One region of the Cupriavidus sp. genome, then DNA from elsewhere that is predicted to be linked to it. Evidence: predicted binding sites of a transcription regulator. Region 1 holds the regulator's gene; each other region holds the start of a gene.
What was found. The regulator LexA, encoded in region 1, represses DNA repair genes until DNA is damaged. The targets are predictions, from matches to a motif close to ACTGTATNNNNATACAGT.

Region 1 (5,475 bases):
CGTACGCTCCTTTCTATAGTGGATTCATACCCACCACACACATAGACAAGGAGGAATACCATGCCCTATATCCTCGCGTGGCTGCTTGGCGTGCCGGCATTTGTACTGATCCTGATCTGGCTGTTCATGCATTGAGATGAATGTCCGGGTCGAAGTGAGCGGCGCCCTTCGGGGCGCCGTTTTCATTTCCGCGTCTTATCGGGACTAGGGTGCGTTGTGAAGACGCGATGTGGAGCGCGGGCGACTCGGGTTGATTCTGCTGGCGAGGGCTAACTCGCGTATACTTCCGGCTCTCTTCTGCCCGTGGACTGGTAAAAGCCGCGGGCGCACGCACATCGCCATACCCAATGAATGTAAATCCGCGCCGCATCTCGGTTGCCCCGATGATGGACTGGACCGACCGCCACTGCCGCATGTTCCATCGTGCGCTAAGCCAACACACGTGGCTCTACACCGAGATGGTGACCACCGGTGCGCTGCTGCATGGTGATGTAGCTCGGCACCTTGATTTCGATGCGGTGGAACAACCGGTGGCGCTGCAGCTTGGTGGTAGCGAACCGGCCGACCTGGCACAGGCGGCAAAACTTGGCGAGCAGTGGGGCTACAAGGAGATCAACCTGAACTGCGGTTGCCCTTCCGAGCGCGTGCAGCGCGGTGCATTTGGCGCGTGTCTGATGGCTGAGCCGCAATTGGTGGCGGACTGCGTAAAGGCGATGCGCGATGTGGTGTCGGTGCCGGTCACCGTCAAGCATCGGATCGGTATCGATACGGTCGAACATTATGGTTTCGTGCGCGATTTTGTCGGCACCATCGCTGACGCCGGATGCGAAACCTTTGTCGTGCATGCGCGCAATGCGATTCTCAAGGGCCTGAGTCCGAAGGAAAATCGCGAGATTCCGCCGTTGCGTTACGAGGTGGCGTATCAATTAAAACGGGAGTTTCCCAATCTGGAAATCCTGATTAATGGCGGCATTGTTTCGTACAGCGAAATCGAAGCGCATTTGCAGCACGTCGACGGCGTCATGATCGGGCGTCAGGCCTATCACGAGCCGTATTTTCTGGCGGAGATGGATGCGCGGTTTTATCACGGCACGGCGCCGAGTCCTTCGCGTGAAGACGTCGAACTGATCATGCAAAGCTATATCGGCAGCCACGTGGAAAAGGGTGGCTATATGGGGGCCGTCACCCGCCATATGCTGGGCCTGCACCGGGGTATCCATGGCGGCCGGGGCTGGCGCCGAGTGCTTTCGGATGCCCGCAGGATGCATGCAGCGCGCACGCGTGCGGAGGTCGATGCCCTGTTTGTGGAAGCCCGGTCCCATCTGAGGCCGGATCTTCTTGAGGCTGCTTGAGCGCTGACAGGGCGGGTGCGGGGGTGCTGCGGCGGTCGACGAGGGCTGAAGAAAGCCTCTAATTTCGAACGATCGTTCTATGCAGTCCCGCGCAAATGTATGCCCCAAGGGCGTTTGCGACAGTTGGGCATGCCGGAGACCCGCACCAGCAAAGGGATTCCCCTAATTCGCCGGTGGCATGCCATGTTCTTACACTGTGCCTGCCCTCGAATACAGGGCTTTCTTCAACTGATTATTCAGCCCGCCGTGTGCGGGCTTTTTTTTGTGCGTTTCGTCGTGGGTACGCCGACCGTGGGTTTGCCCGGATGGTGGACCACGACTTTGCGGACTACATTGATTCTGCCTTCAGGGCATTGAGATCGCTATATTTAAGAGTCCGCTACGGCGGGCTCTTTTTTTTGCGCGGATTTTGCACTCGGAACCGAGGTTCTGAGTGATATGTGACGAAGAAGTTCCGTGACCAAAAAAAGCAGGCGATGCTCGTCGGGAGTGATCGCCTGTCGGGAATGTCGAGGGGGGTCAATGTCCCTCTGGGAAAGAGTATCCAACAGCACCAACTGCAGAAAAACCCTGCCTTGGAGGGGCACAGACTCCTCTTTTTGGTGGATATGCCGATACTCAGTTCTGGTGGTGAATTCTGTGTCGCTTCTTCTGTCTCGATAACCGGACCCGATTGCTTGCGACGCGGGGAGGGGTAGGGGGCATGCTAGGATTCGCCCAACGTCGCAACCGACGACGTGTGGAACGTGAGTCGCGCATGGATGGTGAATCGGCGCGATTTCAGTGGGGAATAAAAGCAGGTGGGTTGGCCAAGCCCTGGCGCGGCACTGCAGTGATTGGTGCCGCCGCCAGCGATCGGAAGCAAGCCCTGAGGAACTGAAATGGAAACGGAACAACCATTCGGTGAAGTCTTCGAAGACTACCGGGTGATCTGGGTTGCGGAGCAATTGCAGGACGGCAAATGGACCGCGCGCTATTGCTGGCACGCGGGTACGTCGGTCGAAGCAGGCAAGGCGCTGCAACGCGATGTACTCAATGGCAAATCGAAACGCTTGCTTGGCCTGTTTCCAAGCGAGGCCGATACGATTGATGCAATCAAGAATGCTGTGCTGCTGGAAGCGAAGTGGGTTGGAAGCCGATGAAGTCTGTCAGGCTTCCTTGAATTTTTTTGTGCGGGATACTAGCCATCCATCAGGAATCCTTGTATAGTCTTGTTCTTCGCTGATCGACGCATCGGTTGGCGAAACATCACTACGGTGGCTGTAGCTCAGTTGGTAGAGTCCAGGATTGTGATTCCTGTTGTCGCGGGTTCGAGTCCCGTCAGCCACCCCAAAGTATTCCCAGAAAAGCCGCTTATCCAAGCGGCTTTTTTGCTTTCCGCACTCACCGTTTATCTCCTCCACCAACGTCTGACTTCTCAAGGTACGGGTCCGCGCCTCAGTCGCCGACGGCGATCCTTGCCGAATGACTATGCTGTACTCATTGCCATTGAGCGCTTCGGTGGGGGTGAGTCATGACGCTGCGGTTCCATGATCTTTCACGGCAGGAGCAGGACGAGGTGGCAACCGCTTGCGGCAAGCATGGGTTTGTTCCCGACGACTTCGAGTTTGTGATCGAGGTCGAGAGGGGTGGCGAGGGGCGCAAGTCGATTGCGGTGGAGCGCCTGGTTGGTGGTCAGTTCCAGAAATACCAGGCAGCTAACGGTGTCGCGTGGATGGTGCCGTTCGAAGCCGACCTGGCTGCGGACTGGTTTGGATTTCCGCTGGCCGACTGACATCGCAAGTTGCGTTTGGCGCAGGGCAAAAAAAACCGGACCTCGGCGGGGCCGTCAAGGTCCGGGTCTGCGCATGACGCCAATGCGCCAGTGTTTCATTGCGCGCTAGTGAGTTTAATCAGTCTTTCAACAGATTTAAACGTGCTCTTAATTACACGTTGTGAGCATGCGACTCCACTTTTTACAATCGCTCAAGGGTTAGCGACTTGCTGCCGTTAAGCGCGGCCCGCAATGCTGATAGAGGGTTGGGAAAACGCGTCGAGCTCGAGTTCAGGCGTGCAGTTTCGAGGTCGGTTCGTCGAGTTCCAGCATGCGGCAGATTGCGGCCATGTTGCCGACCATCGTGCGGCGCTGGGCACCCTGGTAGACGCGAACGCCCTTGATTTGTCGGAACGGTACCGGCTTGACCGGGCGGCGGGGGGCGATGGAGTTGGATGGCAGCATGGCAGCACCTCGTAATTTGCGTTCAGCAGAAGTCCGCGCCCGCCGTCCAGGGAGGACGGGGCGGCATGGGCAAAGCAAAGCGGGTGACCAGGGCAGACGGCCGTGCTGCCGGGTCGCGGGGACTAGAGGTCAGAGACTTTGTGCGACTTCTCGCGACTCCGCGTGGAGTCTCTTCCCCCGGTTTAAAAACCTGATGATCGGATCAGGCCTACAGCGATACCTTCGAGCGAAAACTCATCGCGACCGGATTGCAGCACGATGTTCTGGAAATCGGGGTTTTCGGCGATCAGTTCAATCGTGTCGCCGCGTTTCTTCAGGCGCTTCACGGTGACATCCTCGCCGAGGCGGGCCACGACGATCTTGCCGTTAGCGGCCTCGCTGGCCTTCTTCACGGCCAGCAGGTCGCCGTCGAGAATGCCCGCGTCACGCATGCTCAGGCCGCGTACGCGCAACAGGTAGTCGGGGCGCTCGTCGAAGACCGAGGCATCCACGTGGTATTGGCGATCGATATGTTCCGCGGCAAGGATCGGGCTACCAGCTGCGACGCGGCCGACCAGCGGCAACGTCAATTGCAGCACGCCAGCCATCGGCAGCGAGAATTGGTCTTCGCGCTCCGAGTCGCTGCGCGAAACCTTCAGCCGGATGCCGCGCGATGCGCCTGGCGTCAGTTCGATCACGCCCTTGCGAGCCAGCGCACGCAGATGTTCTTCGGCGGAATTGGGCGAGGAGAAGCCGAATTCGGCAGCGATCTCTGCGCGGGTCGGCGGAAAGCCGGTATTTCGGATCGCATTGCGGATCAGATCGAAGATCTGCTGCTGCCGGGGTGTCAGGGTCGCCATGGTTCGCCGGTCTCAGTGCCGAAGCACTGTATGTTTAAACAGTATGCTGTGATTTTATACAGTATCGAGTGAAGTGCAAGCACAATTTGCGCTGTGGGCTCAACATGCGGGCCTGGCGTGCTGGTGCACTGGATGGCGCACCGGATTGCGGTCCACGGGTTTGCCATGGCTGCGAGCGGCGCGGCGCGGCAGTTACAATCGGCGCCCGGATCCATCGACTGATCAGCGCTGACATGACCGCTTCCTTGCCTCGAATCGTTGTGCTCGCCACGGGCGGCACCATTGCCGGATCGTCCGGAAGTCCTGCCAGCAGTGCCCATTACCAGGCCGCCACCGTGCCGGTATCGCAACTGGTGCAGGCCGTGCCCGTCCTGGCCGATGTTGCGCGCATCGAGGCGGAGCAGGTTGCGCAGGTCGACAGCAAGGACATGATGTTCAGTCTCTGGCAGCAGTTGGCCGCGCGCGTGGCGCACTGGTCGGCGCAGCCCGATGTGGCCGGTATCGTGATCACGCATGGGACCGACACGCTTGAGGAAACGGCGATGTTCCTGCATCTGACGCAGGCTACGCCGGTGCCAGTGGTAATTACCGCCGCGATGCGCCCCTCGACTTCGCTGTCCGCCGATGGCCCGCTGAACCTGCTCGATGCGGTGCGCGTAGCGGCCAATCCGGCGGCGCGCGGCAAGGGCGTGCTGGTGGTGTTGAACCAGCAGATCCACGCCGCGCGCGATGTCACCAAGTCACATACTTCGGCGGTCGATGCTTTTGTCTCGCCGGTTGCCGGTCCGCTCGGATTCGTGCAGGACACCTATATCCGGTTTGCGCGGGCGCCGCTGGCGGCGGGTGCGGACAGATCGTACCTGCCGGTGCCCGCAAGCTGGCCGATGGTGGAGATCGTGGCCAGCTATGCCCAACCAGGGCGGGTGGCTGTCGATGCACTGGTGTCGGCCGGCGTGAAGGGCCTGGTGGTGGCAGCGGCAGGCAATGGCTCGGTGCATGAAACCCTGGCGGGCGCGCTGGCCGATGCCGCGGCGCGTGGCGTGGCGGTGGTACGCAGCTCGCGCAC
Region 2 (5,475 bases), on a different contig from region 1:
CATCACGCGCGCGGCGCCGTACCGGCTGGCGCGGCGATGCACGAGGCTGTCGACGAAACGGTCGTTGGACAGCCAGTTTTCGCGCTCCAATGCATCGAGCAAGGCCTCCACCTCTTCCGCCGATTCGGCATGCGGAGCCAGCTTGCGGGACAGTTCGGCACGGCTGTGCTCGCGACGGGACAGGTAGCCCACTGCGCGGGCTTTCAAGGAGAGGGGTGGGCGGGGCATCCGGGAGTTCTGCCAGCTTCAAAACAAAAAAGCCGCCGCACAACCATGCGACGGCCTTCCTTTACAACAACGTCAACCTCAGCCGTCGATCTCGGCCGGTGCGCCAACCGCGGCATTGGTCGGGGCCACGCCGAGTGCTGCACGGACCTTGTTCTCGATCTCCGCCGCAATATCGGGGTTCTCGCGCAGGTATTCGCGCGCATTGTCCTTGCCCTGGCCGATCTTGTCGCCGTTGTAGCTGTACCACGCGCCCGACTTCTCGACGATCTTGGCGTCCACGCCGAGATCGATGATCTCGCCCTGGCGCGAGATGCCCTGGCCATAGAGGATGTCGAAGAATGCCTCGCGGAACGGCGGCGACACCTTGTTCTTGACCACCTTGACCTTGGTCTCGTTACCGATCACATCATCGCCCTTCTTGATCGAGCCGATGCGGCGGATATCGAGACGCACCGACGCGTAGAACTTCAGCGCGTTACCGCCCGTGGTGGTTTCCGGCGAACCGAACATCACGCCGATCTTCATGCGGATCTGGTTGATGAAGATCACCAGGCAATTGGTACGCTTGATGGTGCCGGTCAGCTTGCGCAGCGCCTGGCTCATCAGGCGGGCCTGCAGGCCCGGCAGCGAATCGCCCATCTCGCCTTCGATTTCGGCCTTCGGTACCAGCGCGGCCACCGAGTCGATCACGATCAGGTCGATCGAGCCCGAGCGCACCAGTGCGTCGGTGATTTCCAGCGCCTGTTCACCGGTATCCGGCTGCGAAATCAGCAGGTTGCCGACGTCCACGCCCAGCTTGCCCGCGTATTGCACATCGAGGGCGTGTTCCGCGTCGATAAACGCGCAGGTGCCGCCCAGCTTCTGCATCTCGGCCACCACCTGCAGCGTCAGCGTGGTCTTGCCCGACGATTCCGGGCCGTAGATCTCGACCACGCGGCCGCGCGGCAGGCCGCCGACACCCAGCGCGATATCCAGGCCCAGCGAGCCCGTGGACACCACCTGGATATCCTGTTCGATTTCCCCATCGCCCAGACGCATGATCGAGCCCTTGCCAAACTGCTTCTCGATCTGGGAGAGCGCGGCGGCAAGCGCCTTCTGCTTCTCAGCGCTCACGCCGGCGCCGGCCTTCTTGTCGTCCATGGTCGTCCTTCAGTCAATGGTGTATAAATAGGCCGCATGCGGCGCGGCGCCTGATTTTCAAGCCTTTTCCGGGATCTTCCCCAGGGCTGGGGCGCCTGGCCCGGCACTGCGCAGCACCCTTCCGGGGCAGCTTGCGCGGAATGTCGGGTACTGTATAAAAAAACAGTATGCTTGGCAAGCCCCACCGGTTCCGCAGCCGGCGGCAGGCGATGCCGGCCCCCTGGGTGGAGACAATCATGCGGATTCTGATCGCCGAAGATGACGATGTGCTGGCAGACGGCCTCACACGATCGCTACGCCATTCCGGCTATGCGGTGGATCACGTTGCCAATGGCCTGGAAGCCGATTCCGCGCTCTCCACGCAAACCTTCGACTTGCTGATTCTAGACCTCGGCTTGCCGCGCATGCCCGGGCTCGAAGTGCTCAAGCGGCTGCGCGCACGCGGCGCCATGCTGCCGGTACTGATCCTGACCGCGGCCGACGGCGTGGACGAGCGCGTCAAGGGCCTGGACCTTGGCGCCGACGACTACATGGCCAAGCCATTCGCGTTGACCGAGCTTGAAGCGCGGGTACGGGCGCTGGTGCGGCGCGGCGCCGGTGGCGGTGCCACCCTGATGCGCCATGGCCCATTGGCGTTCGACCAGGTCGGGCGCATCGCCTATCTCAACGAGCAGATGCTGGACCTTTCGGCACGCGAGGTCGGCCTGCTGGAAATCCTGCTCACGCGCAGCGGCCGGCTGGTATCGAAGGAGCAACTGGTCGACCACCTGTGCGAATGGGGCGAGGAAGTCAGCAATAACGCGATCGAGGTCTACGTGCATCGGCTGCGCAAGAAGATCGAGGTTGGCGGCATTCGCATTGCCACCGTGCGCGGCCTGGGCTACTGCCTCGAGAAATTCCAGCCGGCCGTGGCTGCGCATGGCTGACGACGAGCACCCATGAGCCTGCTGCGCCTGCCATGGCGACGCCAATCCGCCGCAGGCGCCCCCCGCCCGCCCGACGCCGCCCGCCCCACGCTGGCGGATGCCGCGGCCGAGGACGCCGCGCTGGCCGATGCATTGCCGCACCTCGAGGAGACTTCGGCCCATCCGGCACCGCGCTCGCTGTTCGGTGAGATCCTCGACTGGATGCTGGCCCCGCTGCTGCTGCTGTGGCCGATGAGCATCGCCGTCACCTACCTGGTGGCCAAGTCGATTGCCAACGGCCCGTTCGACCGCTCGCTGGAAGCCAGCGCCATCGTGCTGTCGCAGCAGGTGCGCGAAGTCAATGGACGCGTGACGCTGCAACTGCCGCTGTCGGCGCGCGAGATCCTGCGCGCCGACGAAACCGACAACATCTACTACCAGGTGGTGGGCCGGCGCGGCGAGTATGTGGCCGGCGACCATGACCTGCCGCTGCCGTCCGAGGATGAGGAGGGCCACGCGGGACTGGTCTCGCTGCGCGACGATCGGGTGGCCGGCAACGATGTGCGCGTGGCCTATACCTATGTCGACCTGAAGAATGTCGGTGGTCCGCAGCCGGTGCTGGTACAGGTGGCCGAAACGCTCGACAAGCGCGCGCGGCTGGCCAATGAAATCATCAAGGGCGTGATCCTGCCGCAGTTCGTGATCCTGCCGCTGGCCGTGGTGCTGGTATGGTTCGGACTTACGCGCGGACTCGCACCGCTCACCGCGATCCAGCAACGCATTCGCGCGCGCAACCCCGGCGACACGAGTCCGATCGACGAGCGCGCCGCACCGCAGGAAATCACGCCGCTGGTGGCGTCGTTCAACGACCTGCTCGCGCAGCTCGACCAATCGGTACAGACGCAGAAGCGCTTTATCGCCGATGCCGCGCACCAGATGAAGACCCCGCTGGCGGGCCTGCGCATGCAGGCCGAACTGGCCCAGCGCGAACAGTCGCCCGAGGAATTGCGCCGTTCGCTGGCACAGATTGCCGGCAGTTCCGAGCGCACCGCGCACCTGGTGACGCAGTTGCTTTCACTGGCACGCATGGAGAACCTGGCCGGCGTGGGTGGCATGGCGCCGCTGGACCTGGCCACGCTGGCGCGCGACGTGGTCAAGGACTGGCTGCCGCAAGCGTGGGCGCGTTCGATCGACCTGGGCCTGGAGGCCGACGACCATCCCGTGATGATCACGGGCAATCGCTTGATGCTGACCGAGATGCTCAACAACCTGCTCGACAATGCCATCCGCTACACCCCTGCCGGAGGCAATGCCACGGTACGCGTGACACGCGATGCGTTCGAGCCGTTCGCCTACCTGGATGTGGAAGACACCGGGCCAGGCATTGCACCGGCCGATCGCGAACGCGTGATGGAACGCTTCTTTCGCGTGCTCGGCACCAATACCGAAGGCAGCGGCCTGGGGCTGGCCATCGTGCGCGAGATCGTGCAGCAGCATGGCGGCGAAGTGACCATTGCCGACAACGTCTACCAGGCGTCGCCACGACTGGCCGGCACGCGCTTTCGCATTACCCTGCGCCGGACCGAACCCGAAGAGACGCCGGCATGAGAAAGGCGCCACGCGACCGGATGACGCCGCAGGAGCGGCGCGCCTGGCACCACAACATGCGCTGGATCGGCGCGCTGCTGGCGGCGTGGTTCATGGTCACGTTCGTCGTGAGCTGGTTTGCGCGCGACCTCCAGTTCGATTTCCTGGGCTGGCCATTCTCGTTCTGGATGGCAGCGCAGGGTTCACTGATCCTCTACGTGCTGATGGCCGCGCTGTACGCGTGGCGCATGAACCGGGCCGACGACGAGGCGCATGCGCTCGAACAGGCCGAGGCCGGAGCCGACGCACACCCGGCCCCGCCCGCGCACCCTGACAACGGCACCGTCCCCGGCAAGGGTTCGCTGTAAGGATTCGCTGTAAGGCATCGCGAAGGATCCCTTGTAAGGGTTTCCTCGCACCCCGTCCGGAATGCTGCAGAGCAAGAGCGGCATGCAGCGCATTGCCATGCGCCCTGCAGGAAAAAGTGCATCGCAATGCAGCATGACCGGGGGTCGATGCAGGGTCACCCTGCTCAGCGTATACCCCGACGAATTCTGCACAATTTACGCCAAATCTGTCAGAACTCAGTAAGTTTCGCCTCCCACAATCGTTGCAGCCTTGGTGAATGGGCCGGCATGCGCACACGCGCGGACCTTCTCCGGGGATCGTTTTTTCGACGGAAGACGCATAGACGGCAACGGAGGAGACAACAAATGGCAAACGCGCATAACGCGGGAGCCGTGCCTGGTCGCACGGCTCACAATGCGCCGATGACGAAGGAAGAGAGAAAGGTCATTCTGGCCTCTTCCCTAGGCACGGTGTTCGAGTGGTACGACTTTTACCTGTACGGTTCGCTGGCGGCGGTCATCGCCAAGCAGTTCTTCGCGGGTCTGGACCCGACCTCGGCATTCATCTTCGCACTGCTGGCATTCGCGGCAGGCTTCATCGTGCGCCCGTTCGGCGCACTGGTGTTCGGCCGCCTCGGCGACATGATCGGCCGCAAGTACACCTTCCTGGTGACCATCCTGATCATGGGCCTGTCGACGTTCATCGTTGGCCTGCTGCCCGGCTATGCCACCATCGGCTGGGCGGCCCCGATCATCCTGATCCTGCTGCGCATGCTGCAGGGCCTGGCACTGGGCGGCGAGTACGGTGGCGCCGCCACCTATGTGGCCGAGCACGCGCCGCACGGCAAGCGCGGTGCGTACACGGCATGGATCCAGACCACGGCCACGCTGGGACTGTTCCTGTCGCTGATCGTGATCCTGCTGGTGCGCGAAGCCACGGGCCCGAACTTCGACGTCTGGGGCTGGCGCATTCCGTTCCTGGTCTCGATCCTGCTGCTGGCCATGTCGGTGTACATCCGCCTGTCGATGAGCGAGTCGCCGGCCTTCCAGAAGATGAAGGCCGAAGGCAAGACCTCGAAGGCACCGCTGACCGAGGCATTCGGCCAATGGCGCAACCTGAAGATCGTGATCCTGGCGCTGGTGGGCCTGACCGCCGGCCAGGCCGTGGTCTGGTACACGGGTCAGTTCTACTCGCTGTTCTTCCTCACGCAGGTGCTCAAGGTAGATGCCAAGACCGCCAACCTGCTGATTGCCGGCGCACTGGTGAT
Region 3 (5,475 bases), on a different contig from region 1:
CGCGATTGGGCCGGAGTATGGAGGACGGTGAGGTAAGGGTGTTTTTGCTAGAAGACGACTCAGATAGCGTGGTGCTCGGAGGCCCTGCCTGCTTCTTGCCTCAGGACGCCGTTTCAGCGCTAGAGCAATATTTTGAGGTACCAGCTGAAATTACTGAGCGGTGTATCGCCATGGCTGTCACCCTGGCCGAGATGAAGCGTGAAGGAAAATCTCGTGAAGTCATCGATGCAATGATCGAGCGCGTCAATGCGGATGCAGCGCGGAGCCGTTAGGTCAGCTGATGGGCGGCCAAATTCATAGCAACGTTGGCGCCACGCCTCGTTTAAATGCCCCGTGCTCGTGTACTCCAGGCACCTTCACTTTAATCCAATCAGGTGACCGAACCCCCGACTGATAAGTCGAACCGGCGCGCTTACAAACAACCCCCTCTAAGCCGAGCGCGATACATTGCCGGTAGAGCCATTCGCCTTGGTCGGGGATGGCCTGGACGTAGAGCATGCTTAAGGACTCGCCGCTGACGCTCAGCAGCGACTCCAGCCGTTGCTTGCGCTCTTCAATGGGAGTTTGCCTGATGTCGCTTCCCTTAATAACCAAGAGGTCGAAGGCGCAGAACACCACGGGGTCCGCACCTTTGTACCATCGTTTGCGCTGCGCACGCGCGTGCAAACGTTCAAAGTCGGCGCGGCCGAGTGAGTCCAGGACGCAGATTTCGCCATCGAGCACGCAGCCGCCGGCAAGGGCGCGAAGACCCTGTTTCAGTTCGGGAAACCAGTCGGTGCAGTCCGCACCATTCTTCGTTCGCACAGAAGGGGCCGATCCGGTCGACGCCAATGCGCGGTATCCGTCGAACTTTTATGTGCACCTTTGAAGGTGTTGCCATTGACCGACCTCACGGATCTGGCGTCGCCTCCCAAGAACCGCAGCTCAACCCAGTCGCACCTACTACGCGTTGCCGACCTTGAGCCAAGTCTGGCGAGAGAATCGATTGCGCGGCATCGGGCCTTGCGGGGCCTCGCACAAGCGGCGCCAATCGGGTAGCATTTTCTGTAATGTGAGGAAAAAGCGTGGGGAGACGAGCATGCATGCAAAAGCCATGGCGAATATTCGGCGCCTGATAGCGGCCAGCATTGATTGCTGTGAGATTGAAAACGGATGGCCGATATACAGTTCATGGGCGACCGCTGTAAACGCGCTTGCTGTTGAGGTTGTGAAACAAAAACGCGAGTGGATATCTTCACAAGATGTCTATTTTATTTTTTTAGACCATATACGCGAGATATTAGAAGATCAGAAAGATACGCCTGCAACAAGGCTTTCCGAAGTCCTTATCCAGGGTCAGCTGGAGCAGCTTGAGCGTGCTTTGGCTGAATACTTTGATAGCATACCTAGGCAATATGACGTCTACCTAGTAATGCCAAATTTTGGAGACGAAATTAGCGAGATTGAAATCTCTAAAGAATTTGGAATCAAAGTCTTTGATAAGTATGATGAGCTTCCGGAGTTCTTCTCAGGCACTGGCAGTTTATTGTCGGCTTTCTCTAAGACGGAAAAAAGGACGGTATTTCTTCAAACGGTTGTAGCTGGATATTGCGGGAGGGGTCTGCAGACAAGCGGCGTCAAGACGGCTTACGGATCATTTAAGACTGCTTTGCAGCAATTGATCTCCAAGCGCGTCTTGAAAGTGGAGGACGTTCCAGGGAGTCTGGGATTCTTTCTTTCTAGCCAGCATGCTGTTCAGAAGTTTGATCTTGTTTACGTGGATCGGCTTTCGAAGAAGGGCGCGAAAGCCCCCTTACCAATGGATGTTTGCCGTCTACTCGAAAAGGCAAGGCCAGATACCGATAGTGAGAATTGGAAAAAGGCAGTTGCGGCAGAGAGTGCGCATTCAGCACTGAAAAGCGTACTTCGCTTGCCGTCGCTCTTGATGATTAGTGATTCGCCGGAGGCAAAACGGGTTCGAGCCGCAACGGAGTGGTGTTTCGATTCTTATGTTAGTGAGAATCAGACGCTCGCGTTTTTACAGACCTGCATTGGATTGGAAGCTCTGTTTGGCGATGATACTAGTAATGGTAGTCTTACTCACACATTAGCGGACCGCTGCGCTTATCTAATTGGTAACAATATAAAAGGTCGTAATACAATCCGCGAACGATTCAAAGAATTGTATGTGATGCGCTCGAAATTAGTTCATGGGAATGCGACATCACTCGATGAGAGCGATGAGGACTTCCTGGGGTGGGGCAGAACGGCGTTGGAGCTGTCTATTATTTCAGAGATAAAGCATCTCGGTTTGGATAGCACGCAGCCGTTGGGATTGGCATGAACCCTGCTGTCACAGATTCGAATCGCTGCGCTTCCCGGCGCTCGCGAGAATTGCAATCTGACCCCAATCGCAACGCCTGTCTTCGGCAAACGCAACGGGTTACTCTCTGGCAAGAGTGTTGGGAAAAGCAACGGAACGGGGTACGTATTTGAACTTGAGCTCGACGAGCCAGCCGGCGTCGCGCGGCACAGCCTTTCGCGGCGTGAGCAGCATCGGTTTCAGGGTGTCCAGCACCGCTGGAGTAGCGCGGACCATGGGCCTTAGCCCTTAACCCTTAACCCTTAACGTCTCGCGGGTCATTGCCGAAAGAATTGCGCTCACGGAGCTGGCCATCGCGGCCGCGTTTTCCGGCGCCCGCCGCCTCAACCACCCACCCTTCGCCCGCGGGAACCACGTGAATGTCCTTGATGGTCATCATCGTCTCCATTGTGCTGATAATGCAGAGTGTTGGCGAGGACGTAGAGGCCTGCTATCGGTTGCGGTCCTACGTCGCTGGTGGTGACAGCGGCGACGCTTGTGCAACTGCCAGCTTCTAGTCAGCGGAGAGGACCTTGCTCAACTCGTGCTCGACGATATGTCTAATTTCGTTGGCAATCTGCGCAACCTGCGATGCCTTGCCGGCAACCGTGATGGGCTGGTTCTCTTCCAGGGTCTGCAGCACGCCCTGAACATCGCCTGCCGCCTCGCTGCTATTGACGAAGCGGGTGACTACCTTGACGGCGGCGGCTTCACGCCCCCACCCCTGGATCACCAGCGTTGCTGCCTGCTTAGAAAGCTCCGTAAGGGTAGCTTCAAAGTACTTTTCCTGCGAATCGTCGTAAGACATGCCCAAGCCCTTCGATTAAAAATGGGGTATCGATTATGAGGCACGTCGTGCACGTTTGCTAGGTGAAGCTCCAGCCATATGAAAGAACGTGGATTTGGAATGTTGGCGGTTAAATGTGGCTAAAAGTGATCTAAAAGGCATAATATAGATTATGTTAAGCGATTCAAATTTGCCGTTTAGCCGGCTAAACGCCTCCGCATAGTTTTCATTAGTAGAAATACATAGTGAATAAAATTGCAAAAATCACCTATATACTGTATGTATATACAGTATGCCGCCTCATCTATCGCAAACTCCTTGCTCGGGAATTTCTGCCCATCAACTTTCCCTCTTGGGTGACGCTGAGGCTGTGTTGATAGCGACTACCGATGTCGACGCGTCGTCGCCGCCTCCTTCGATCGCTCCTTCGCAAAAGGTCAATCCGCTCAGCGACCCGAGCGCGATCCACCCTTCTCTATGGAGGGCGAGTCAATTGGCGCAGCCCGTGGGCAGAGTTATCGCCAGCGGCATCGAGGCTTTGGATGGGCAACTGCCGGGTGGAGGTTGGGCGGAAGGTGCCGTCACTGAATTGATCGTCAAGCAGCCGGGCATCGGCGAACTATCAATGCTCCACGGTGCGCTAGATGCGGCGGCGCAGCGCAATCGCCCGATATGGCTAGTGAGCTGCCCGTATGCTCCAAACGCGCCAGAACTTGCGCGTATCGGCTTGGCCAAGCATGTTCGCTGGGTGAAGGCAGAATCGGCGGCAGATGCACAGTGGGCGTGCGAGACGATCTTGCGCTCGAATGCACTAGGCGCGCTCGTGGCGTGGTTGCCGCGCACTCGGCCCGAGTCTATCCGGCGCCTGCAGGCCCTTGCCGCTGCAACGGACGCACTGGTGTTCGCCATTCGTTCGGCCTCGGCCGCCAACGATGCCTCCGCATCTCCACTGCGCATTGCACTCGAGCCAGCGCCAGGTGGCTGTGTACGCGCACAGATACTAAAGCGTCGAGGGCCTGCAGCTTCTAGCGCTTTGCTTTTGCCGCTTCAGAGTCTGGTCTATCTGGCGGGCATCGGCGGGGCCCACCGCCGCGGTCGGATTCTATCGAGCCCGGAGCAGCGTCAGGACCGCGAGGACCGTGTTGCGGCCGCTTCAGAAATGTCCAGCGCAGATGCTTGAATGGCTTGGGGCGCTTGAAGCTGCATGCCGATAACGAACAGTTATCGGCATGGACCACTGGCGTAAAAAAGCCGCCCGGAGGCGGCTTTTGCCAAAGTTGCTTAGGGCAGCGCTACAGCCACAAGTGCACTCATACCCAGCCCGTGAATCGTTTCCAACACAGACAACACAGACAGCTTCACGAAATCCAGAGAGTTTTTGCCCATACCTTCACCTTCGGCCTTTCCGACATCAGTTGATGTCGAGTTAATATTTGTCATACCGCGCAGCTTGGCGAAACCAAGCACCATCAGCAATAGAACATAAAAGACCAGGTATGAGGCACCCAGCAGGGTCGAACTGCCCGCAACCGCCCCTGACCTAAGCAACCTTGCCGTGGATTATGCCAGATCGGCCCATGTTCCACACTCGGGCATGGCGCTTCACTAGGTCACCGCGGCGTTTTCCTTCAGCGGCCGGATCGCGCCTTGCGGATAGCGCCATCTGCAACCGCTCCGGCTGCACGCTCGCCCATCCGGTCGACGTCGTTGCGAACGCGCTTCTGCTCCTCGGGAGACAAATCATCGAATGCCTGCCGTTGTCGGTTGCGCATCGCTCGGAATTACTCGATGGTCATATCCGGAAACAGCTGAGCACGTATCGCGTCGTCTTCGGCGTCATCTTCCGGATGCTGGGGAGTGTTTTGATCGTCGGTCGGCATGTTCAGAGTTCTCTCCAGCAACCGGCCGGTGCGGGACGCTTTGGGGCGCCGGGTTGTTCCCCTACCGGGGCGTTTTCAGAGGTCCCGGTTCGTGTCGTAGTCGCAGGCGTCGCACTCATAGTCAGCGACGGCATCCGGCGCACAAGGGAGCGTCTTGCCGCAGCCGGCGCAGGGTTGCCAAACGATCCACGCGCCGAAGTATTCCTCGCACTCGCAGTTTTCCAGCGCCCGCACGCTGGCCAGCGCATCAATGTCCCGATCTGGCCAGCTGCATTCCTCGCGCATGAAGCGGCGCGCAGCTTGTTCATCAATGAAAAACTGTTGCATTACCGCCTCCTGCGACACCGGCGCCCGGCCGGTGCGGGGCCGCGTAAAGCGCCGGATATCCCCGGATGGGGCGTTTTCGCTGGCGCTAGAACGGAATCAATCCTTGGTGTTCGCGTTGGTGATCGCTTGCTTGACGAGTG

Region 2: a site for LexA is predicted at 1,518-1,535, ahead of recA (recombinase RecA). Genes of this name have one in related genera too.
Region 3: a site for LexA is predicted at 3,403-3,420, ahead of imuA (translesion DNA synthesis-associated protein ImuA). Genes of this name have one in related genera too.

Annotation. Positions count from the first base shown of each region.
Region 1 is NZ_DBHKYV010000030.1:90,764-96,238, forward strand. It holds gene dusA (tRNA dihydrouridine(20/20a) synthase DusA) at 348-1,352, shown strand; gene ACO550_RS28115 (hypothetical protein) at 2,234-2,494, shown strand; tRNA gene ACO550_RS28120 (tRNA-His) at 2,609-2,684, shown strand; gene ACO550_RS28125 (hypothetical protein) at 2,866-3,126, shown strand; gene ACO550_RS28130 (hypothetical protein) at 3,397-3,570, opposite strand; gene lexA (transcriptional repressor LexA) at 3,753-4,409, opposite strand; gene ACO550_RS28140 (asparaginase) at 4,643-5,475, shown strand, end outside.
Region 2 is NZ_DBHKYV010000001.1:98,719-104,193, forward strand. It holds gene recX (recombination regulator RecX) at 1-228, opposite strand, end outside; gene recA (recombinase RecA) at 307-1,368, opposite strand; gene ACO550_RS00450 (response regulator) at 1,605-2,294, shown strand; gene ACO550_RS00455 (sensor histidine kinase) at 2,307-3,881, shown strand; gene ACO550_RS00460 (sodium/substrate symporter small subunit) at 3,878-4,228, shown strand; gene ACO550_RS00465 (MFS transporter) at 4,574-5,475, shown strand, end outside.
Region 3 is NZ_DBHKYV010000027.1:33,708-39,182, reverse strand. It holds gene ACO550_RS26365 (hypothetical protein) at 1-272, shown strand, start outside; partial or broken gene ACO550_RS26360 (ATP-dependent DNA ligase) at 295-840, opposite strand; gene ACO550_RS26355 (HEPN domain-containing protein) at 1,079-2,323, shown strand; gene ACO550_RS26350 (hypothetical protein) at 2,598-2,741, opposite strand; gene ACO550_RS26345 (hypothetical protein) at 2,856-3,149, opposite strand; gene imuA (translesion DNA synthesis-associated protein ImuA) at 3,421-4,308, shown strand; gene ACO550_RS26335 (hypothetical protein) at 4,410-4,598, opposite strand; gene ACO550_RS26330 (hypothetical protein) at 5,084-5,335, opposite strand; gene ACO550_RS26325 (hypothetical protein) at 5,432-5,475, opposite strand, start outside.